Regions from separate parts of the Streptomyces sp. NPDC006197 genome, predicted to be linked through region 1. Evidence: riboswitches for the same ligand, from Rfam matches in the RefSeq annotation. Region 1 holds a riboswitch; the other holds the start of a gene.
What was found. A riboswitch is a leader RNA that binds a small molecule or an ion and turns the genes downstream of it on or off. The one in region 1 is predicted to bind glycine.
Positions count from the first base shown of each region.

Region 2: another riboswitch for glycine. It lies ahead of gcvT (glycine cleavage system aminomethyltransferase GcvT); the one in region 1 lies ahead of gcvP (aminomethyl-transferring glycine dehydrogenase).

Region 1 is NZ_JBEXSZ010000160.1:284-9,873, reverse strand. Features, by position in the region: gene ABZ318_RS33535 (MerR family transcriptional regulator) at 1-508, shown strand, start outside; gene ABZ318_RS33530 (DNA polymerase IV) at 609-1,961, shown strand; gene ABZ318_RS33525 (PRC-barrel domain-containing protein) at 2,010-2,384, opposite strand; glycine riboswitch at 2,498-2,597, shown strand; gene gcvP (aminomethyl-transferring glycine dehydrogenase) at 2,777-5,662, shown strand; gene ABZ318_RS33515 (DUF5999 family protein) at 5,749-5,955, opposite strand; gene ABZ318_RS33510 (hypothetical protein) at 6,288-6,878, opposite strand; gene ABZ318_RS33505 (glutamate--cysteine ligase) at 7,359-8,858, shown strand; gene ABZ318_RS33500 (CPBP family intramembrane glutamic endopeptidase) at 8,979-9,590, shown strand, end outside.
Region 2 is NZ_JBEXSZ010000092.1:4,779-14,368, forward strand. Features, by position in the region: gene ABZ318_RS25625 (ABC transporter permease) at 1-366, opposite strand, end outside; gene ABZ318_RS25630 (ABC transporter substrate-binding protein) at 489-2,243, opposite strand; gene ABZ318_RS25635 (ABC transporter permease) at 2,270-3,268, opposite strand; gene ABZ318_RS25640 (enhanced serine sensitivity protein SseB C-terminal domain-containing protein) at 3,636-4,430, opposite strand; gene ABZ318_RS25645 (enhanced serine sensitivity protein SseB) at 4,509-5,249, opposite strand; gene ABZ318_RS25650 (AAA family ATPase) at 5,518-6,174, opposite strand; glycine riboswitch at 6,335-6,434, shown strand; gene gcvT (glycine cleavage system aminomethyltransferase GcvT) at 6,609-7,733, shown strand; gene gcvH (glycine cleavage system protein GcvH) at 7,811-8,188, shown strand; gene glyA (serine hydroxymethyltransferase) at 8,221-9,489, shown strand.

The sequences.
Region 1 (9,590 bases):
CGGCATCGCCGACGCGGCGATCGGCTACCGCGGACCGACGGCCTGCGCGGCCGCCGGGATCACCTATCGCCAGCTGGACTACTGGGCGCGCACCGGGCTCGTGGAGCCGAGCGTGCGGCCCGCGTACGGGTCGGGGACCCAGCGGCTGTACAGCTTCCGCGACGTCGTCGTGCTGAAGATCGTCAAGCGTTTCCTCGACACCGGGGTGGCGCTCCAGAACATCCGGGCCGCGGTGCAGCACCTGCGTGCCCGGGGTTTCCGGGACCTGGAGCGGATGACGCTCATGAGCGACGGGGCCACGGTCTACGAGTGCTCCTCGCCCGACGAGGTCGTCGACCTCCTCCAGGGCGGGCAGGGCGTCTTCGGCATCGCCGTCGGGGTGGTCTGGCGCGACGTCGAGGCCGCGCTCTCGCAGCTCCACGGGGAGCGCGTCGACACCGGCGAGACGCTGGTCGGGCACAACCCCGGCGACGAGCTGGCGCGACGGCGGCGCGACAGGGCGGTCTGAGGGCGTCCGTGGTCCGGGTGGGCCCCGCTCACAGGGGCCGGTCCGGGGCCCCGGGCGTTCCGCGGGGACGTTGTCAGTGGCGTAAGGCAGCATCGGACGTGTGAGAGCCGCGCCCACGATCCTGCATCTCGACATGGATGCCTTCTTCGCCGCCGCCGAGCAGGCGTCGAAGCCCAGCCTGCGCGGAAAGCCCGTGATCGTCGGCGGTCTCGGGCCGCGGGGCGTGGTCGCCACCGCCTCCTACGAGGCGCGTCGCTTCGGGGTGCACTCGGCCATGCCGATGGGCCAGGCGCGGCGGCTCGCGCCGAACGCGGCCTATCTCGTGCCGCGCTTCGCCTTCTACCGCTCGATCAGCGAGCAGGTCATGGAGCTGCTCCGGGGGCTCTCCCCGCTCGTCGAGCCCCTCAGCCTCGACGAGGCCTTCGTCGACCTCGAGGCCGGCGGCGTCGCCGACGACAGCGCGAGCGCCCGGGCGGCGGGGGAGCGGCTGCGGGTGGACATCCTCGCGACGACGGGGCTGACCGGGTCGGTGGGGCTCGCCGGGTCCAAGATGATCGCGAAGATCGCCTCCGAGGAGGCCAAGCCGGACGGGCTCGTCCTCATCGAGCCCGGGACCGAGCGGGAGCTGCTCGGACCGCGGTCGGTACGGATCCTGCCCGGGGTCGGGCCGGCCACCGGGGAGCATCTGCGGCGCGCCGGGATGACCAGCGTCTCCGATCTCGTGGAGGCGGGAGAGGACGAGCTCGTACGGCTCCTGGGGCGGGCGCACGGGGCCGCCCTGCACCGGATGGCCCAGGGGTACGACGATCGGCGCGTGGTGGCCGAGCGGGACGCCAAGTCGGTGTCGGTCGAGGACACCTTCGACGTGGACCTCCACGACCGGGTGCGGATCCGGCTGGAGGTGGAACGGCTCGCGGAGCGGTGCGTGGGGCGGCTGCGGGCGTCGGGGCACTCGGGGCGGACCATCGTCCTGAAGGTGCGGCGGTACGACTTCTCGACGCTCACCCGGTCCGAGACGCTGCGGGGGCCGACGGACGACCCGGCCGTCGTGCGGGAGGCGGCGGGGCGGCTCCTGGAGGCGGTGGACACGACGGGGGGCGTGCGGCTCCTCGGAGTGGGGGTGAGCGGGCTCGCGGACTACACGCAGGAGGATCTGTTCGCCCAGGCGGAGGCCTCGGAGCGGCCGGCGGAGGAGGAGGCTGCGTCCGAGGAGGCCGAGGCGGCGCCTTCCACCGCGACGGAGACCGCCGAGCGGGGGTGGGCGCCCGGGCACGACGTGCGGCACGCGGTGCACGGGGCCGGCTGGGTCCAGGGGAGCGGGGTCGGGCGGGTCACGGTGCGGTTCGAGGAGCCGTGGTCCGGGCCGGGGCGGGTGCGGACGTTCTCAGTGGACGATCCCGAGCTGGAGCCGTCGGAGCCGTTGCCGCTGGTGCGGGGGGCCACGATGGCCTGACCCGCACCGGGCGGGCGGTGCGGGTCGTCCCTCCGGTCGCAGAAGCCGTCAGGCGCCGTCCTGGCCCGCCAGGCGGCCGAAGTCCTTGTCCGGGACGTCGGAGGGCGGGGCCGGCAGGGCGAGGCTGTAGTGGCGGTAGAGCTGGAGCTCCTGTTCGGGGGAGAGGTGGCGGCCCACGCCGAAGTCGGGGGCGTCCTTGATGAGCGCCCGCTCGTACGGGATGTGGAGGCCGTCGTCGAGGAGGGAGCTCGGCTCCAGGGGGACGAAGGCGTCGCGGCTGAACAGCCCCGTGCGGACCGCGGCCCATTCGGGGATGCCGGTCGCGTCGTCCAGGTACACCTCGTCCACGGTTCCGATCTTGTGCCCGTTCCGGTCGAACGCCTTGCGGCCGATCAGGCTGCGCGGATCGATATCGGTCTGCACGGTCCCTCCAACTGGTCGCAACTGCTCTACACCCCTACGAAAGTGCACAACTGGGATGTCGGCCACTTGAGCGATGGAAGCCGCAACCTCGCTGGTAGGCTGGTTGTGGCTGTCGACCCCGTGCGGGAGAGTCCCCCGGAGAAACCTTCCGGTGGGCGCCGAAGGAGCAAATCCTCCCCGGAATCTCTCAGGCCCCTGTACCGCGCGGACGAGGTCACTCTGGAAAGCAGAGCGGATGTCCGACGGCATTCCGCTCTCACCGACGGTGAAAGCCGGCGTGCCGCGAGGCGTGCCGGTGAAACTCTCAGGTTGAGATGACAGAGGGGGAGGCCGTCCGGGTACCCGCGCCGTGGTGCCCCTCGCAGGTCGTGACGACCAGGAGGCCTCCGTACATGACCGCCAACCGCACTCCGCTCTCCGAGCTCGAACAGGGCATCCCGTTCGAGCAGCGGCACATCGGGCCCGACGCCGAGGCGCGGGCCAAGATGCTCGCCCAGGTCGGTTACGGCTCGCTCGACGAGCTCACGGCCGCCGCGGTGCCGGACGTGATCAAGAACGCCGAGGCGCTGGGCCTGCCGGGCGCGCGCACCGAGGCCGAGGTCCTCGCCGAGCTGCGCACGCTCGCCGACCGCAACCAGGTCCTCGCCCCGATGATCGGCCTCGGCTACTACGGGACCTTCACCCCGCCGGTCATCCTCCGGAACGTGATGGAGAACCCGGCCTGGTACACGGCCTACACGCCGTACCAGCCGGAGATCTCCCAGGGCCGCCTGGAGGCCCTGCTGAACTTCCAGACCATGGTCGCCGACCTGACCGGTCTGCCCACCTCCGGCGCCTCCCTCCTCGACGAGGGCACCGCCGCCGCCGAGGCCATGGCGCTGTCCCGCCGGGTCGGCAAGGTCAAGAACGGTGTCTTCCTCGTCGACGCCGACGCCCTGCCGCAGACCATCGCCGTCATCGAGACCCGCGCCGAGCCGACCGGCGTCGAGGTCGTCGTCGCCGACCTGAGCGAGGGCATCCCCGCCGAGGTCGCCGAGCGCGGTGTCTTCGGCGTGCTCCTCCAGTACCCCGGCGCCTCCGGTGCAGTCCGCGACATCAAGCCGCTGATCGACGCCGCGCACGAGCTCGGCGCGATCGTCACCGTCGCCGCCGACCTGCTCGCGCTCACCCTGCTCACCTCGCCGGGCGAGCTGGGCGCCGACATCGCCGTCGGCACCACGCAGCGCTTCGGCGTCCCCATGGGCTTCGGCGGTCCGCACGCCGGCTACATGGCCGTCCAGGACAAGCACGCCCGCTCCCTCCCCGGCCGTCTCGTGGGCGTCTCGGTCGACGCCGACGGCAACCGCGCCTACCGTCTGGCCCTGCAGACCCGCGAGCAGCACATCCGCCGCGAGAAGGCCACCAGCAACATCTGCACGGCCCAGGTGCTGCTCGCCGTCATGGCCGGCATGTACGCCGTCTACCACGGCCCGGACGGTCTGAAGCAGATCGCCGAGCGCACCCACCGGTACGCCGCCATCCTCGCCGCGGGCCTCACCGCCGGCGGCGTCGAGGTCGTGCACGGCTCCTACTTCGACACCCTCGCCGTCCGCGTGCCCGGCAAGGCCGACGAGGTCGTCGCCGCCGCCCGCGAGGCCGGTGTGAACCTCTACCGCGCCGACGCCGACCTGGTGTACGTCTCCTGCGACGAGACCACCGGCCGCGCGCAGCTCGCCGCCGTCTGGGGCGCCTTCGGTGTCGACGGTGACGTCGAGGCCCTGGACGCCGCCACCGAGGACACCCTCCCCGCCGGTCTGCTGCGCTCCGACGCGTACCTGACCCACCCGGTCTTCCACGCGCACCGCTCCGAGACCTCGATGCTGCGCTACCTGCGCAAGCTCGCGGACCGCGACTACGCGCTCGACCGCGGCATGATCCCGCTCGGCTCCTGCACCATGAAGCTGAACGCGACCACCGAGATGGAGCCGGTGACCTGGCCCGAGTTCGGCCAGATGCACCCCTTCGCCCCGGTCGAGCAGGCGCAGGGCTACGTCACGCTCATCACCGAGCTGGAGGAGCGCCTCGCCGAGGTCACCGGCTACGACAAGGTGTCGATCCAGCCGAACGCCGGCTCGCAGGGCGAGCTCGCCGGCCTCCTGGCCGTGCGCGCCTACCACCGCGCCAACGGCGACGAGCAGCGCACCGTGTGCCTCATCCCGTCCTCCGCGCACGGCACCAACGCCGCCTCCGCGGTGATGGCCGGCATGAAGGTCGTCGTCGTCAAGACCGCCGACGACGGCGAGATCGACGTCGAGGACCTGCGCGCCAAGATCGCCCAGTACCGCGACGAGCTGTCCGTGCTGATGATCACCTACCCGTCCACGCACGGTGTGTTCGAGGAGCACGTCGCCGACATCTGCGCCGAGGTCCACGAGGCCGGCGGTCAGGTGTACGTCGACGGTGCCAACCTCAACGCCCTGGTGGGTCTGGCCAAGCCGGGCCACTTCGGCGGCGACGTCTCGCACCTGAACCTGCACAAGACCTTCTGCATCCCGCACGGCGGCGGCGGCCCCGGCGTCGGCCCGGTCGGCGTCCGCGCCCACCTCGCCCCGTACCTGCCGAACCACCCGCTCCAGCCCACCGCGGGCCCGGAGACCGGCGTCGGCCCGATCTCGGCCGCCCCCTGGGGCTCCGCCGGCATCCTGCCGATCTCCTGGTCGTACGTGCGCCTCATGGGCGGTGAGGGCCTCAAGCGCGCCACCCAGGTCGCCGTGCTCGCGGCGAACTACATCGCCAAGCGCCTGGAGCCGCACTTCCCGGTGCTCTACACCGGTCCGAACGGGCTGGTCGCGCACGAGTGCATCGTGGACATCCGCCCGCTGGCCAAGGCCACCGGCGTCAGCGTCGACGACATCGCGAAGCGCCTCATCGACTACGGCTTCCACGCGCCGACGATGTCCTTCCCGGTGGCCGGCACGCTGATGATCGAGCCGACCGAGTCCGAGGACCTGACCGAGCTCGACCGCTTCTGCGACACGATGATCGCGATCCGGGGCGAGATCGAGAAGGTCGCCTCGGGCCAGTGGCCCGCCGACGACAACCCGCTGCACAACGCCCCGCACACCGCGGCCGCGCTGGGCGGCGAGTGGAACCACCCGTACACGCGCGACGAGGCGGTCTTCCCGGCCGGTGTCTCGGCCGCCGACAAGTACTGGCCGCCGGTGCGCCGCATCGACGGTGCCTTCGGCGACCGGAACCTGGTCTGCTCCTGCCCGCCGCTGGACGAGTACGACAACTGAGCACGAGCCGAGGGCCGGTTCGGAGGATCTCCTCCGGGCCGGCCCTCGGCGTTCTCTTCCTCGTACGGTGTCCTCCCGCGCCCTTCTCAGGCGGCGGTCGTCACCTGTCCGGCGGTCAGCGGCCGGTGCGGGGCGATGATCTGCCCGTCCGGCAGCAGTTCTCCGGTGTCCTCGAAGAGCAGGACGCCGTTGCACAGCAGGCTCCAGCCCTGCTCCGGGTGGTGTGCCATCAGTCGGGCCGCCTCCCTGTCGGCGGAGTCGGCGGTGGGACAGGCAGGCTGATGCTGGCACATGGGTGGGTTCTTTCGCTGCGTCGTGGTGGATGTCCTGCGGCTCTGCGCGCTCATGGCCGCCCCCGTCGGTCGGTTCGGTTCCGGTCCCAGTCTTGCCCCACGGACGGTCTTCCGCAGGTATTTCGCGACAGCTCGTCCTCTCCTGGGAAGACGCATCACCCGCAGGGGCGGTTCAGGTCAACTGCACCGTCTCTTCGGGTGGTTCGGGGTGGTCCGAGCGGGCTAGTCCGTACGGGAGGGGCGTTCGGGCAGCGCGTTCGGGCGTATGGCTCGGACAGGAGTGCGCCCCGTGACCCGGCCGGGTCACGGGGCGGGGACGCGCGTGTGCCGGCTCAGGCGGGCGCCGGCGACCCCAGGAGGGGCGGCGGCGCGAGACGCGTACTGATCACGGGCAGGAGATCGGACACCTGGTACGGGCGGTGGGCCGCGATCCCCGGGGGTGCGGGGGCCAGGGGCACCATCAGGTCGGCGGCGGCCGGGGTGTCGGCGGTGCCGTCCGTCTCGGGGCCGGAGTGCAGCCAGAGGGTCAGCATGTAGAGCTCCGGCACGGAGAGCAGCCTCGGTTGGTACGTGACGGGCAGGGCCTCTGCCTGGAGCAGGGCCCGTTCCGTGGCGGAGACGTACGGGCCTTCGAAGAAGTGGGAGAAGGCCCAGCCGTCGGCGGTGAGCATGGTGTCCGCGGCGGCGATCGCCCGGTCCCCGCTCCGGATCAGGAAGCGCCAGCCGGCGAGCCGGATGCGGGGTGCGAGCCCCGATGCTCCGGCGACGTCGAGGACGTGCACGGGCAGGGCGTGTTCGGGGCTCAGCGGTCCCTGTGCGGCCCGCAGTGCGGGAGTTCGCGGCTCGCGGACGGCGGTCGGTGAGCCGAGGGCCGCGAGGACACTGCGGAGGGCCGGCGCGGGGGCCGGGGAGGGTCGGAGCATGGTGGGTCGCCTCTCACTCAGGAGACACGGTGATGCGTGGGCAGGTACGACGGCGCTGTCGGCGGCGGGGCCAGAGGAGGGCCATGGGGCCATGGCCGGGCGCCAACACTCTGCCTCGTCCGCGGAGTTTATACGACACGTGTTCACACAGTGTTTCCGCTAGACCTCGTGGATATTCCTGACAAGGCGTCATCAGGCCGTAATCGTCGGGAGTTGAAGCGGAATCACGAGGACGATACCGCTCCCACCTGCGTATTCCTCGCGAAGGTGGACGGCTGAATTCCGACCCGGGGTCTCCGGTAAATACGACATTGGTATATGTCGCACGTTCCATGCCTTCGGGATGTGCCGGTGGAGTGCTCGGTCCAGCCTATCCTTCGACAGGCCGGTTCCGCAGGCGTTGTGGATCAGTGGGGTGGGCATCATCGTCCGTGACGCGCGGCCGTCGTGGCGGCTGCCCACTCGGGGAGGGACGCTTCGATGGGGGAGAAGGTCGTGGCCGACGGGTTCGGCCCGTCCGACCGGCAGCAGTACCGGAGGAAGCTCCAGCAGTGTCTCGCGGGGCTCGCGCGACTCCTCGCGGAGAAGAGGTTCGACCGGCCCCGCAATCTCATGGGCGTGGAGATCGAACTCAATCTCGCCGGTGCCGACGGGCTGCCCAGGATGCTCAACGGCCCGGTTCTCGAAAAGATCGCCAGCACCGATTTCCAGACCGAACTCGGAATGTTCAACCTCGAAGTGAACATCGCGCCCCACCAGCTCGACGGGCGCGTATTCGACCGGCTCGCGGAAGAGATCGGAACCGGCATCGGATACGCCGACCGCAAGGCGGCGGAACTCGACGCGGGCGTCGTCATGATCGGCATACTGCCCACGCTCACCCAGCACGACCTGGTCCCCGAGAACCTCTCGGACAACGACCGCTACACCCTTCTCAACGACCAGATCCTCGCCGCTCGCGGCGAGGACTTCACCCTCGACATCCACGGCGTCGAACGCCTGCTGTGCACCTCGGAGTCGATCGTGCCCGAGGCGGCCTGCACCTCGGTGCAGCTGCACCTCCAGGTGACGCCCGCCCGCTTCGCCCCCGTGTGGAACGCCGCCCAGGCCGTGTCCGGCGTCCAGATCGCCCTCGGCGCCAACGCGCCCTTCGTCTTCGGCCGCGAGCTGTGGCGCGAGTCCCGGCCACCGCTCTTCACCCAGGCCACCGACACCCGCCCGCCCGAACTGCAGTCCCAGGGGGTACGGCCCCGCACCTGGTTCGGGGAGCGCTGGGTGGACTCGGTGTACGACCTCTTCGAGGAGAACGTCCGCTACTTCCCCGCCCTGCTGCCGCTCTGCGACGAGGAGGACCCGCTGCTCGTCCTCGACCGGGGCGGGGTCCCGCGCCTCCAGGAACTGGTCCTGCACAACGGCACCGTCTACCGCTGGAACAGGCCCGTGTACGGCTGGGTCGACGGGGTCCCGCACCTGCGCGTCGAGAACCGGGTGCTGCCGGCGGGCCCGACCGTCACCGACGTGATCGCGAACGCGGCCTTCTACTACGGACTCGTCCGCTCGCTCGCCGACGATCCCCGGCCGGTGTGGAAGCGCATGACCTTCCAGGACGCCGAGGCCAACTTCGACACCGCCTGCCGCCACGGCATCGAGGCGGAGCTGCGCTGGCCCCGCTCGGGACGCGCCGGCGGCATCGCGACCCTCCCGGCCGTACGGCTCGTCCTCGACGAGCTGCTGCCGCTCGCCGCGGCGGGGCTCGACGCCTGGCACATCGAGCCGGCGGACCGCGACTTCTACCTCGGGGTGATCGAGCAGCGCTGTCTGCGGCGGGTCAACGGCGCCTCGTGGCAGGCCGACACCTTCCACCGGGCCCTGGAGTCGGGCCTCGACAGGGAGGCCGCCCTCGCGGCGACCACCCGGCGGTACCGGACGCTCATGCTCGCGGGCGAACCGGTGCACACCTGGCCGGTGGGGATCGACTGACCCCGCACCCGTCGGGAGCATGGGTGATCATGTCAAGGTGGTCCCGGACGTCCGGGACCACCGGAACGGCGTGCGCCCCCGCGACGGGAAGTGGAGACAGGTGTGGTGTCGGAGCAACGACTGAGGGACGCTTCCCCGCCCCCCGAAGGCCTGCCGCGCCGCGTGCTGCGCTCCGAGACGCTCATCGTCCTCGCGCTCTCGCTCGGGGCGAGCGGGGTGTCCTCGCTCATCAGCTTCGTCGGCTCGCTGACCAGGCCGGGGGCGCTGAAGGACCAGGCGGCGAAGCTCAACGGCTCGTACGCCCCCGGGCGGCCCTGGCTCGACCTGTCCTGGCAGCTCTTCGACATCGCCACGGCGCTCGTGCCGGTCGTGCTCGTCGCCCACCTGCTGATGCGGGAAGGAGCAGGGACACGGGGACTGCGGGCCATCGGCTTCGACCGGACCCGGCCGTGGTCCGACCTCGGGCGCGGGGCACTGGTCGCGGCCGGGATCGGGAGCGCGGGCCTCGCCTTCTACCTGGCGGCGCGGTCGTCCGGGTTCAACCTGACGGTGGTGCCCGAGTCGCTGCCCGACGTGTGGTGGAAGTACCCCGTGCTCATCCTCTCGGCGATCCAGAACTCCGTCCTGGAGGAGGTCGTCGTCGTCGGCTATCTGCTGCGGAGACTGGGCCAGTTGGGGTGGACGCCGATGGCCGCGCTGGTGGCGAGTTCGGTGCTGCGCGGCTCGTACCAC
Region 2 (9,590 bases), on a different contig from region 1:
CGAGAAGGTGACCGGAATGCGGCTGACGATCTCGGGCCAGACCTCGATGTGACGCTTGAAGGAGTAGCCGAAGCAGGGGGCGTCACAGTGGGAGGCATCGGGGCCGAAGTTGTAGTCGGCACCGACGAAGATCTGCCGGATGAAGTCCCAGTACTGGACGTAGAGCGGCTGGTCGAGGCCAAGGTTCTCCTTGACCGCCCTCACCGTGTCGGGGTTGGCGTCCTTGCCCACGTACTGGGCCGCCAGTTGGTCCATCGTCTGGCCCGCGAGGCGGGGGACGAGGAAGAAGATCGCGAAGGTGACCGCGCTGACGACCAGCAGCAGGAGCACCGCGCCGAAGACGCGTCGGATGATGTACGCAGCCACAGCTATCCGGCGTCGGTGCCCGCCGGCGGCCGGTGTTCTCCCTCGTGGGGATCACCCGGCCGCGCGGCGGACACCGAAGCCATCACCTGCCTTTCGAACTCTCGGGGTGGCGGAACCCGCTGCTACTTGGCGGAGCCCATGAGCAGGTAGTCGTACATGCCCAGGTAGGCCTCGGAGACGGTGACGTTGGTCGCCGACGCGGGGCGCAGGAGCAGGTTCTTGCGGTAGAGCAGCGGCACCGCGGTGGCACCCTCGGCGACGGCCTTGTCGACCTGGCCCCAGATCTTCTCGCGGGCGGCGGTGTCGGTCGTCGCGATGCCGTCGTTCAGCATCTTGTTGATCGCCGGGTCGTTCAGCTCCTGGACGTTGTTGCCACCGGACGGCTTGATCGCCGAGCCGTTGATGATCTGGTCCAGGAAGCCGAAGCCGGTCGGCCAGTCGGCGCCCCACGCGCTCATGATCATGCCGAGCTTGTTGGCGTGGACGTAGCTCGGGTTGCCCGCGAAGTTCTGGAAGTACTTACCGGCCGGGAAGGACTTGATCTCCGCCTCGATGCCGATCTTCTTCAGCGACGCCTGGACCGCGGTGGCCATGGCCATCTCGGACGGGCGGTCGGAGCGGGCCGACAGGTTGGTCTTGAAGCCGTTCGGCTGGCCGCACTTGGCGAGGGCCGCCTTGGCCTTGGCCTCGTCGCCCTTGTTGCCGGCGGTCTCGTACAGGTTGAACTTGGTGTAGCCCGCGACGCTCGGCGGGATCAGCGTGCTGGCGACGTCACCCTTGGGGTCACCACCGGCGGCGGCCTGGACCGACGCCTTGTCGAGGCCCCACTGGACGGCCTTGCGGCACTCGATGTTGTTGAACGGCGCGACGTTGACGTTCAGGCCGATGTAGGACGTGGCACCCGCGTACGGGTTGTCCGTCTGCTTCTTCAGCTTGGCGTCGGTGAGGACCTTCGGCTGGGTCGCCGGGGCGACACCGGTGCCGGCACCGTCGACGGTGAGGTTGTCGGAGATCAGGTTCGCGTCGACCGTCTCCTGCTTCACACCGAAGCGGACCGTGATCTTGTCCGGCAGGGCCGGGCGGATCGAGTCGGTCTTCGGGTCCCAGTTCTCGTTGCGGACGAGGGTCGCGCCCTTGCCCTCCTCGTAGGAGGAGAACTTGTACGGACCGCTGGAGACGATGTGCTTGACGTACTCGGCACCCTTGTCGGCCGCACGCGGGACCGGAGCGGTCTGCGAGAAGGTCGCCAGGTAGTCGAAGTCCGCGAAGGCGTTCTTCAGCTTGAAGACGATCGTCGAGTCGTCCGGCGTCTCGATGGAGGCGATGCCGGCCGGGTTCTTGTCCTTGTACGGACCCTGGTACTTGTCGCCACCGATGAGGTGCGCCTTGAAGTACGTCGGGCCGTTCGACAGCGCCTCGGGGGCGAAGTTCGAGCGCTCGACGGCGTACTTCACGTCCTTCGACGTGATCGGCGTGCCGTCCTGGAACTTCAGGCCCTTCTTCAGGGTGTAGGTCCAGGTCTTCGCGTCGGCGCTCGGCTTGCCGAGGGACTCCGCGAGGTCCGGGACGACCTTGAGGCCTTCCTTGCCGGGGGCCGGCGCGAAGGAGGTCAGGGTCCTGCCGTACAGGCGGGAGAAGTTCTGCACCCAGCCGTAGTACGTGTTGCCCGGGTCCAGGGAGTCGGGCTCGTCCGACATCTCGAACGAGACGGTGCCGCCCTTCTTGTCGGACTTGTTGACGATCGACGTCAGCGCCGCGTCCGCTGCACCGGCGCCGCCCTTGCCGCCCTTGTCGTCCTTCGAGCCACCACAGGCGGACGCGCCAAGCGCCAGCACCACGGTCGTGGCGACCAGAACGGTCACTCTCTTCGTCTTCACCTGAGGAAAGCCCCCTCTATCGATGGTTACTTGCTGCGCGGGTCGAGGGCGTCTCGCAGCCCGTCGCCCAGCAGGTTGAACGCCAGGACCGTGATGAAGATGGCCAGGCCCGGCACGAACATGTACTGCGGATCGGCCTGGTAGGTGTCGACCGCGGTGGTGAGCATTCCGCCCCAGGAGGCCTGCGGCGGCGCGATACCGACACCGAGATAGCTGAGGCCCGCCTCGAACAGGATGTTGGTGGGGATCAGCAGCGTCGCGTAGACGAGGATCGGCGCCACCAGGTTCGGCAGCAGTTCCCGGAAGAGGATGAACGGCCCGCGGGCGCCGAGCGACCTGGCCGCCTCGACGAACTCACGGTTGCGCAGGCTCATCGTCTGGGCACGCACGATCCGGCCCATGTAGGGCCAGCTGAAGAACCCGATCACGAAGATCAGCACGCTGATCCGCAGGGGCAGCCCCGACAGGCCGAACGCGCCGTCCTGAAGGGTCGCCGAGAGGGAGATCGCGAAGAGGAGGAGCGGGAAGGCCAGGAAGGTGTCCATCAGCCGGCTGATGAGGGTGTCGGCCCAGCCGCCGTAGAAGCCGGCGACGATGCCCATGACCACGCCGATGACCACGGAGAGCACGGTGGCTCCGCCCGCGACCAGCAGCGAGACCCAGGAGCCCTCGATGATCCGGCTCAGGATGTCCCGCCCGAACTGCGGGTCCACGCCGAGCGGGTGGTCCCAGCTCATGCCGCCCCAGGCGCCCTTGGGCGCGAGGAGCGCCGGGTCGATGAGGTCCTGGTGGAACTCGTTGGGGTCCAGGCCGAAAATCGCCTGGATCGGCTTGGCCAGTACGGCGAGAAGCACGAGCAGGATGACGACGATGCCGCCCGCGACCGCCATCTTGTCGCGCTTGAAGCGCGTCCAGGCGATCCGTCCGAGGGAACGGCCTTCGATCTGGCTCCGTTTGGCCCCCATGAGTACAGCCTCCGGCTGCACCTCGGCAGCCGATCCGGTGGTCTCGATCGGTGCGGTCACAGTGCCTTAGACCCCTCCCGGCCGGCGGTAGCCGGCCCGTACCCGCCACTGATGGTGCGGAATTACCCAGAACGCCGCGTGTGACGCGGCTCGCACAAAGGGCCTATGCCCGGTGTTAGCGGGGAGTCTTCAACGGGTTCGCGATCACCCGCCAGCCCTGACGAGGAATGTTTGCTCAAACGTGATGCGGTGCTGAGACTTCCGTTATGCGGACGACGTGATCACCTGAGCGGACCATCTCGGGTTCTCTTCGCCTTAATCAGACATGCCGCTCAACTGGACGTTCGGGGTGCGGTATCAGGGCAAACGAAAGCCTCCGGAGAAAGCTCCGGAGGCCTTTGCCGACGAGTGGAACACGAGGGGCGTCTCAGTATCCGGACGGGGTCGGCGGGGGGTACCCGTACCCCGGTACGGCGGCGGAGCCGCGCCCTGCGTGCGCCTCGCGGTCGTAGAAGGGGCGCGCGTTCGCCCGCAGCCACAGGGCCACCGGGTCGTACGCGTCGGAGAGCGCGACCGTCGAGACGGGCAGTCCGTCGGGGACGGTGCCGATCGACTGGCGCATCATCGAGCGGACCTCGTCGACGGCCGCCGGGGACGTGTCGTACAGGTCGAGACCGATGACGAGGTACGGGGAGCCGAGCGCCGGCTGCACCCAGCCGCGGCGCAGCGTCCGGACGGCCGGGGTGCGGTGGGCGTTCTGCGTGAGCAGGGCGTAGAACTGCGGGATCTCCAGGGCGGGCTCGGTGACGCGCAGCGGCCCGGCAGGCATCCGGTCGAGGCCGGTGGCGATCCGGCGCAGGTCGGGCCAGGGGATGCCGACGCCGCCGCCGGGGGCGTGCGGATTGAGCCAGACGCCCCAGCGGTCCGGGTAGAGGGCGCGGGCGATGTCGCGGCCGGTGACGAGCTCGTGGGCGCGGTTCCAGCCGGAGGCGGCGAGCTCCTGGGCGGAGGTGACGCACGGCGCGTAGCCGTAGCCGTCGACCTCCATGTTCCCGTACTGGGCCTCGGGCGAGCCGGGGGCGCCCTGCCAGAGCAGCATCCACAGCTCGCCGTCGGCGAGGGCGTGCAGCAGCTGCTCGTACGCGTCGTAGCGTCCGGGGGCCACCTGGCGCAGCATGTGCTCGACCCGCCCTCCGGTCGCAGCGGTGCCTGACGCACTCACCCTGGGTCCCGCCCCTCTTCCGTCCACCACGTACGTCTGTCCAGCGATCGAGTCAGTTCAGCTTAAACAGGGGGCCGCTCAGGCGCCGCCGCGCTGGTAGAAGGGACGCACCCGCTCCAGCATCCAGTCGCCGACCGGGTCCTGCGCCATGTCGAGCAGGATGAGGTTGACCGGCCAGGCGACCTCGACCCGGCCGAGGGCGCGGCCGAGGGCGTCCAGGGGCGCGGTGCGGTCGGCGCCCTCCCAGTGGGAGAGCTGGACGCCGACGAAGAGCGCGGGTTCGGTGCCCTCGACACTGGCGAGGGCGCGGCGGGCGGTGGCGACGATGCCGGTGGCCTCGAACTCGGCGGAGGCGGCGGCGAGGAAGTCGACCGGGTCGTCCTGCCAGTCGGGCTCGAAGAGCCGGACGCGGCCGCCGCTGGCGGGCCCGTCGAGCGGGGTGCGGCCGACCCGGCAGAGCTCGGCGACGGCGGGCGGGGGCAGCGGGACGCCGACGGTGCCGCCGGGGTTCACGGCGATGCCGAGCTGCGGGGGCAGGCCGCGGGCGAAGTCACGGGCGGGGGCGACGGTGAAGGACATGTGGTCGCCGACGCAGGCGCGGAACTGCTGCTCGGAGCTGAAGACGGGCACGTAGGCCGCGCCGTCGATCTCCATGGTGGCGAGGTCGAGGCCCTGGCTGTCGGGGCCGCCGCCGTTGGGCAGGGGCACCCAGACCGGGCTGCGGCCCAGCACCTCGACGAGGCGGGCCCCCGCCTCGGGGTTGCCCAGTGAGGCGGCAAGGACCTCTTCGAGCTCGTTGCCCGGCCACGTCACGTCCACGGTCGTGTTTCCCCTTCTCGCACGGCCTTCCGCACCGGCCGCCCGGCAGCACCCTAACGCCGCGTCGCCGCCGCCGCGGACAAAGGGAGGGTACGGGCGTCCCGGACTTCCCGCGGGCCCGTCCCGGGACACGGACGGGGACGCCCGGCGCCGGACGGCGCGTCCTGGGAGCCGCGGGCCGCCCGAGGCCGGGGATCGGGGGGCGCGCGGCGAGGACCGGGCGCCGGGGCGGCCCCCGTCGCGAGGCCGTCCGATCGGGGCGGCGCCCTCAGGCCGCCTGCCGGAAGCCGATGCTGCGGAGGGAGTCGGCGGCGGCCCGGTCGAGGAGGGTCACCGAGGCGCAGCCGTGCGGGAGGCTGCCCGACTCGGCGGCCCGCAGGAGCCGGCCGACGGCCCGCCGGTGGCGCCCGAAGGCGTACGCGGAGACGCCCCGGCCCCGGGCGTGCTGGCCGGCCCTGGCGGTGTCCGGGGTGACGTCGAGGAGGAGCAGGTGCAGGGCGCGGCCGCGCCGTCTCGCCTCGCGGGCGAGCCAGCCCCGCACCCAGGACTGGGTGCCGCAGTCGTGGACGATCACGCTCGCGCCGGAGCGCAGGACGCGGCGCAGTGCGGCGTAGTGCGCGATCCGGACCAGGGGGCGGTAGACGGCGTAGGGCAGGAGGCGGGGCATGCGGGCCTCCCAGCGCTCGCGGGCGTCCTGGGAGTCGACGGCGCCGCTCCGGGCGGCGCGCTTCATCAGGGTGGACTTGCCGCTGCCGGGCAGCCCGGAGACGACGACGAGGTCGCCGGCGGCGAAGGTGAGGGAGCGGGGACCGCGGCCCCCGCGCTCGCGCAGGTCCCGCAGGAGGCGTCCGCGGCTCCGGGCGCGGGCCCGCTGGGACGGTATGCCGGTGCTCGCCGCGTACGCGCCGGTGTGCTGGATCCTCATCGTTCTCCCCCTGTCGGGTCTCAGGAGACCTGAGGAGACCCTTGCCCATGAAGTGTAAAGAAATGGTAATGGCGCGCAAGCGATTTGCCCCGCCGACACCGCGTGCGATGATGTGCGCGCCAGGCGCGCACAGTCGCCGCACAACCGCATACCGGCCGCTCGAATCCGCGCGGGAGAGTTCCGGACCGCCGAGCGCGTCCGGGCGCCGAAGGAGCAAGACCCTCCCTTGAATCTCTCAGGCCCCGTACCGCGTGGATGAGGCAGATCTGAAAAGCGGGACACCTCGCAGTGTCCCCACCCAAGGTGCAAGCCGACCTCTCGGTGACGAGATGCTCTCGGTGAACCTCTCAGGTTCCATGACAGATGGGGAGGACGTCCTCGCCCGTCATGTGTTTTCGTCACCGATCACGCCCTTGGGACCCGGGAGCCACCCCATGAGCACTGCCCCCCGCCTGACCGCCCTCGATGCCCTGCATCGTTCGCTGGGCGCGACCATGACCGACTTCGCCGGCTGGGACATGCCGCTGCGGTACGGCAGCGAGCGCGACGAGCACAACGCCGTCCGCACCAGGGCCGGCCTCTTCGACCTCTCCCACATGGGCGAGATCACCGTCACCGGCCCGCAGGCCGTGGAGCTGCTCGACTACGCCCTCGTCGGCAACATCTCCACCGTGGGCAACGGCCGCGCGCGCTACACGATGATCTGCCAGGAGGACGGCGGCATCCTCGACGACCTGATCGTCTACCGCCTCGGCGAGACGGAGTACATGGTCGTCGCCAACGCCTCCAACGCCCAGGTCGTCCTCGACGCCCTCACCGAGCGCGCGGCCGGCTTCGACGCCGAGGTCCGCGACGACCGCGACGCGTACGCCCTGATCGCCGTCCAGGGCCCGGAGTCCCCCGGCATCCTGAAGTCCCTCACCGACGCCGACCTGGACGGCCTGAAGTACTACGCCGGCCTGCCCGGCACCGTCGCGGGCGTCCCCGCCTTGATCGCCCGCACCGGCTACACCGGCGAGGACGGCTTCGAGCTGTTCCTGAAGCCCGAGCACGCCGAGGGCGTCTGGAAGGCGCTGACCGAGGCGGGCGAGGGCGTCGGCCTGATCCCCTGCGGCCTGTCCTGCCGCGACACGCTCCGCCTGGAGGCGGGCATGCCGCTGTACGGCCACGAGCTGACCACCGCCCTCACCCCCTTCGACGCGGGCCTGGGCCGGGTCGTGAAGTTCGAGAAGACGACCAACGAGGGCCGCTTCGTCGGCCGCGAGGCGCTCGAGAAGGCCGCCGAGCGCGCCGAGACCGCCCCGCCGCGCAAGCTGGTCGGCCTCGTCGCCGAGGGCCGCCGGGTGCCGCGCGCCGGCTTCCAGGTCGTCAAGGACGGCGAGGTCATCGGCGAGGTCACCTCCGGCGCCCCGTCCCCGACCCTCGGAAAGCCGATCGCCATGGCGTACGTGGACGCGGCGCACGCCACGCCCGGCACCCAGGGTGTAGGTGTGGACATCCGCGGCACCCACGAGCCGTACGAGGTCGTCGCGCTGCCCTTCTACAAGCGCCAGAAGTGACGCAGTCGTCTCACCTCGCGTCTCATCCCGCAAGACCCACGTTCATCAGTACTCCCCCGATCCAGGAGAATCAGGTCATGAGCAACCCCCAGCAGCTGAGCTACACCGAGGAGCACGAGTGGCTGTCGGCCGCCGAGGACGGCGTCTCGACCGTCGGCATCACGGAGTTCGCGGCCAACGCGCTCGGTGACGTCGTCTTCGCCCAGCTCCCCGCCGTCGGCGACACCGTCACCGCGGGCGAGACCTGTGGCGAGCTGGAGTCGACGAAGTCGGTCAGCGACCTCTACTCCCCCGTCACGGGCGAGGTCGTCGAGGCCAACCAGGACGTGGTGGACGACCCCTCCCTGGTGAACACGGCTCCGTTCGAGGGTGGCTGGCTGTTCAAGGTGCGCGTCGAGGGCGAGCCGGTGAAGCTGCTCTCCGCCGACGAGTACACCGCGTTCGCCGGGAACTGAGACCGGGCCCGAGACCCCCTAGGGATCGATTCATGTCGCTTCTGAACACTCCCCTCCACGAGCTGGACCCCGACGTCGCCGCCACCGTCGACGCCGAGCTCCGCCGTCAGCAGTCCACCCTCGAGATGATCGCCTCGGAGAACTTCGCTCCGGTCGCGGTCATGGAGGCCCAGGGCTCCGTCCTCACCAACAAGTACGCCGAGGGCTACCCGGGCCGCCGCTACTACGGCGGCTGCGAGCACGTCGACGTGGCCGAGCAGATCGCCATCGACCGGGTCAAGGACCTGTTCGGCGCCGAGTACGCCAACGTCCAGCCGCACTCCGGCGCCTCCGCGAACCAGGCCGCCCTCTTCGCGATCGCCCAGCCCGGCGACACGATCCTGGGTCTGGACCTGGCGCACGGCGGCCACCTCACCCACGGCATGCGCCTGAACTTCTCCGGCAAGCAGTTCAACGTGGTCGCGTACCACGTGGACGAGGCCGGTCTGGTCGACATGGCCGAGGTCGAGCGTCTCGCCAAGGAGCACCGCCCGAAGGTGATCATCGCCGGCTGGTCGGCGTACCCGCGCCAGCTGGACTTCGCCGAGTTCCGCCGGATCGCCGACGAGGTCGAGGCCTACCTGTGGGTCGACATGGCCCACTTCGCGGGCCTCGTGGCCGCGGGCCTGCACCCGAACCCGGTCGAGTACGCGGACGTGGTGACCTCCACCACGCACAAGACGCTCGGCGGCCCGCGCGGCGGCATCATCCTGGCGAAGAAGGAGCTCGCGAAGAAGCTGAACTCCTCGGTCTTCCCCGGTTTCCAGGGCGGCCCGCTGGAGCACGTGATCGCGGCCAAGGCCGTCTCCTTCAAGGTCGCGGCCTCGGAGGAGTTCAAGGAGCGCCAGCAGCGCACCCTGGACGGCGCCCGCGCGCTGGCCGAGCGCCTGGTCCAGGACGACGTCACCGCCCACGGCGTCTCCGTCCTGTCCGGCGGCACGGACGTGCACCTGGTCCTGGTGGACCTGCGCGGCTCCGAGCTCGACGGCCAGCAGGCCGAGGACCGCCTCCACGAGGTCGGCATCACGGTCAACCGGAACGCCGTTCCGAACGACCCGCGCCCGCCGATGGTCACCTCGGGTCTGCGCATCGGCACGCCGGCGCTCGCGACCCGCGGCTTCCAGGCCGAGGACTTCGCCGAGGTCGCCGACGTCATCGCCGAGGCCCTGAAGCCGGGCTTCGACGCCGACAAGGCCGCGGCCCTCAAGGCCCGGGTGACCGCGCTGGCGGACAAGCACCCGCTGTACCCCGGCCTGAAGTAATTTCGTACGCTTTAGTTCCGGTTTCATTCGTACGAAAGCTCCGGGGCACCGCGCACACTGGGCAGTGAGCGCGGTGCCCCACGCCATGTCTTCACCTACTC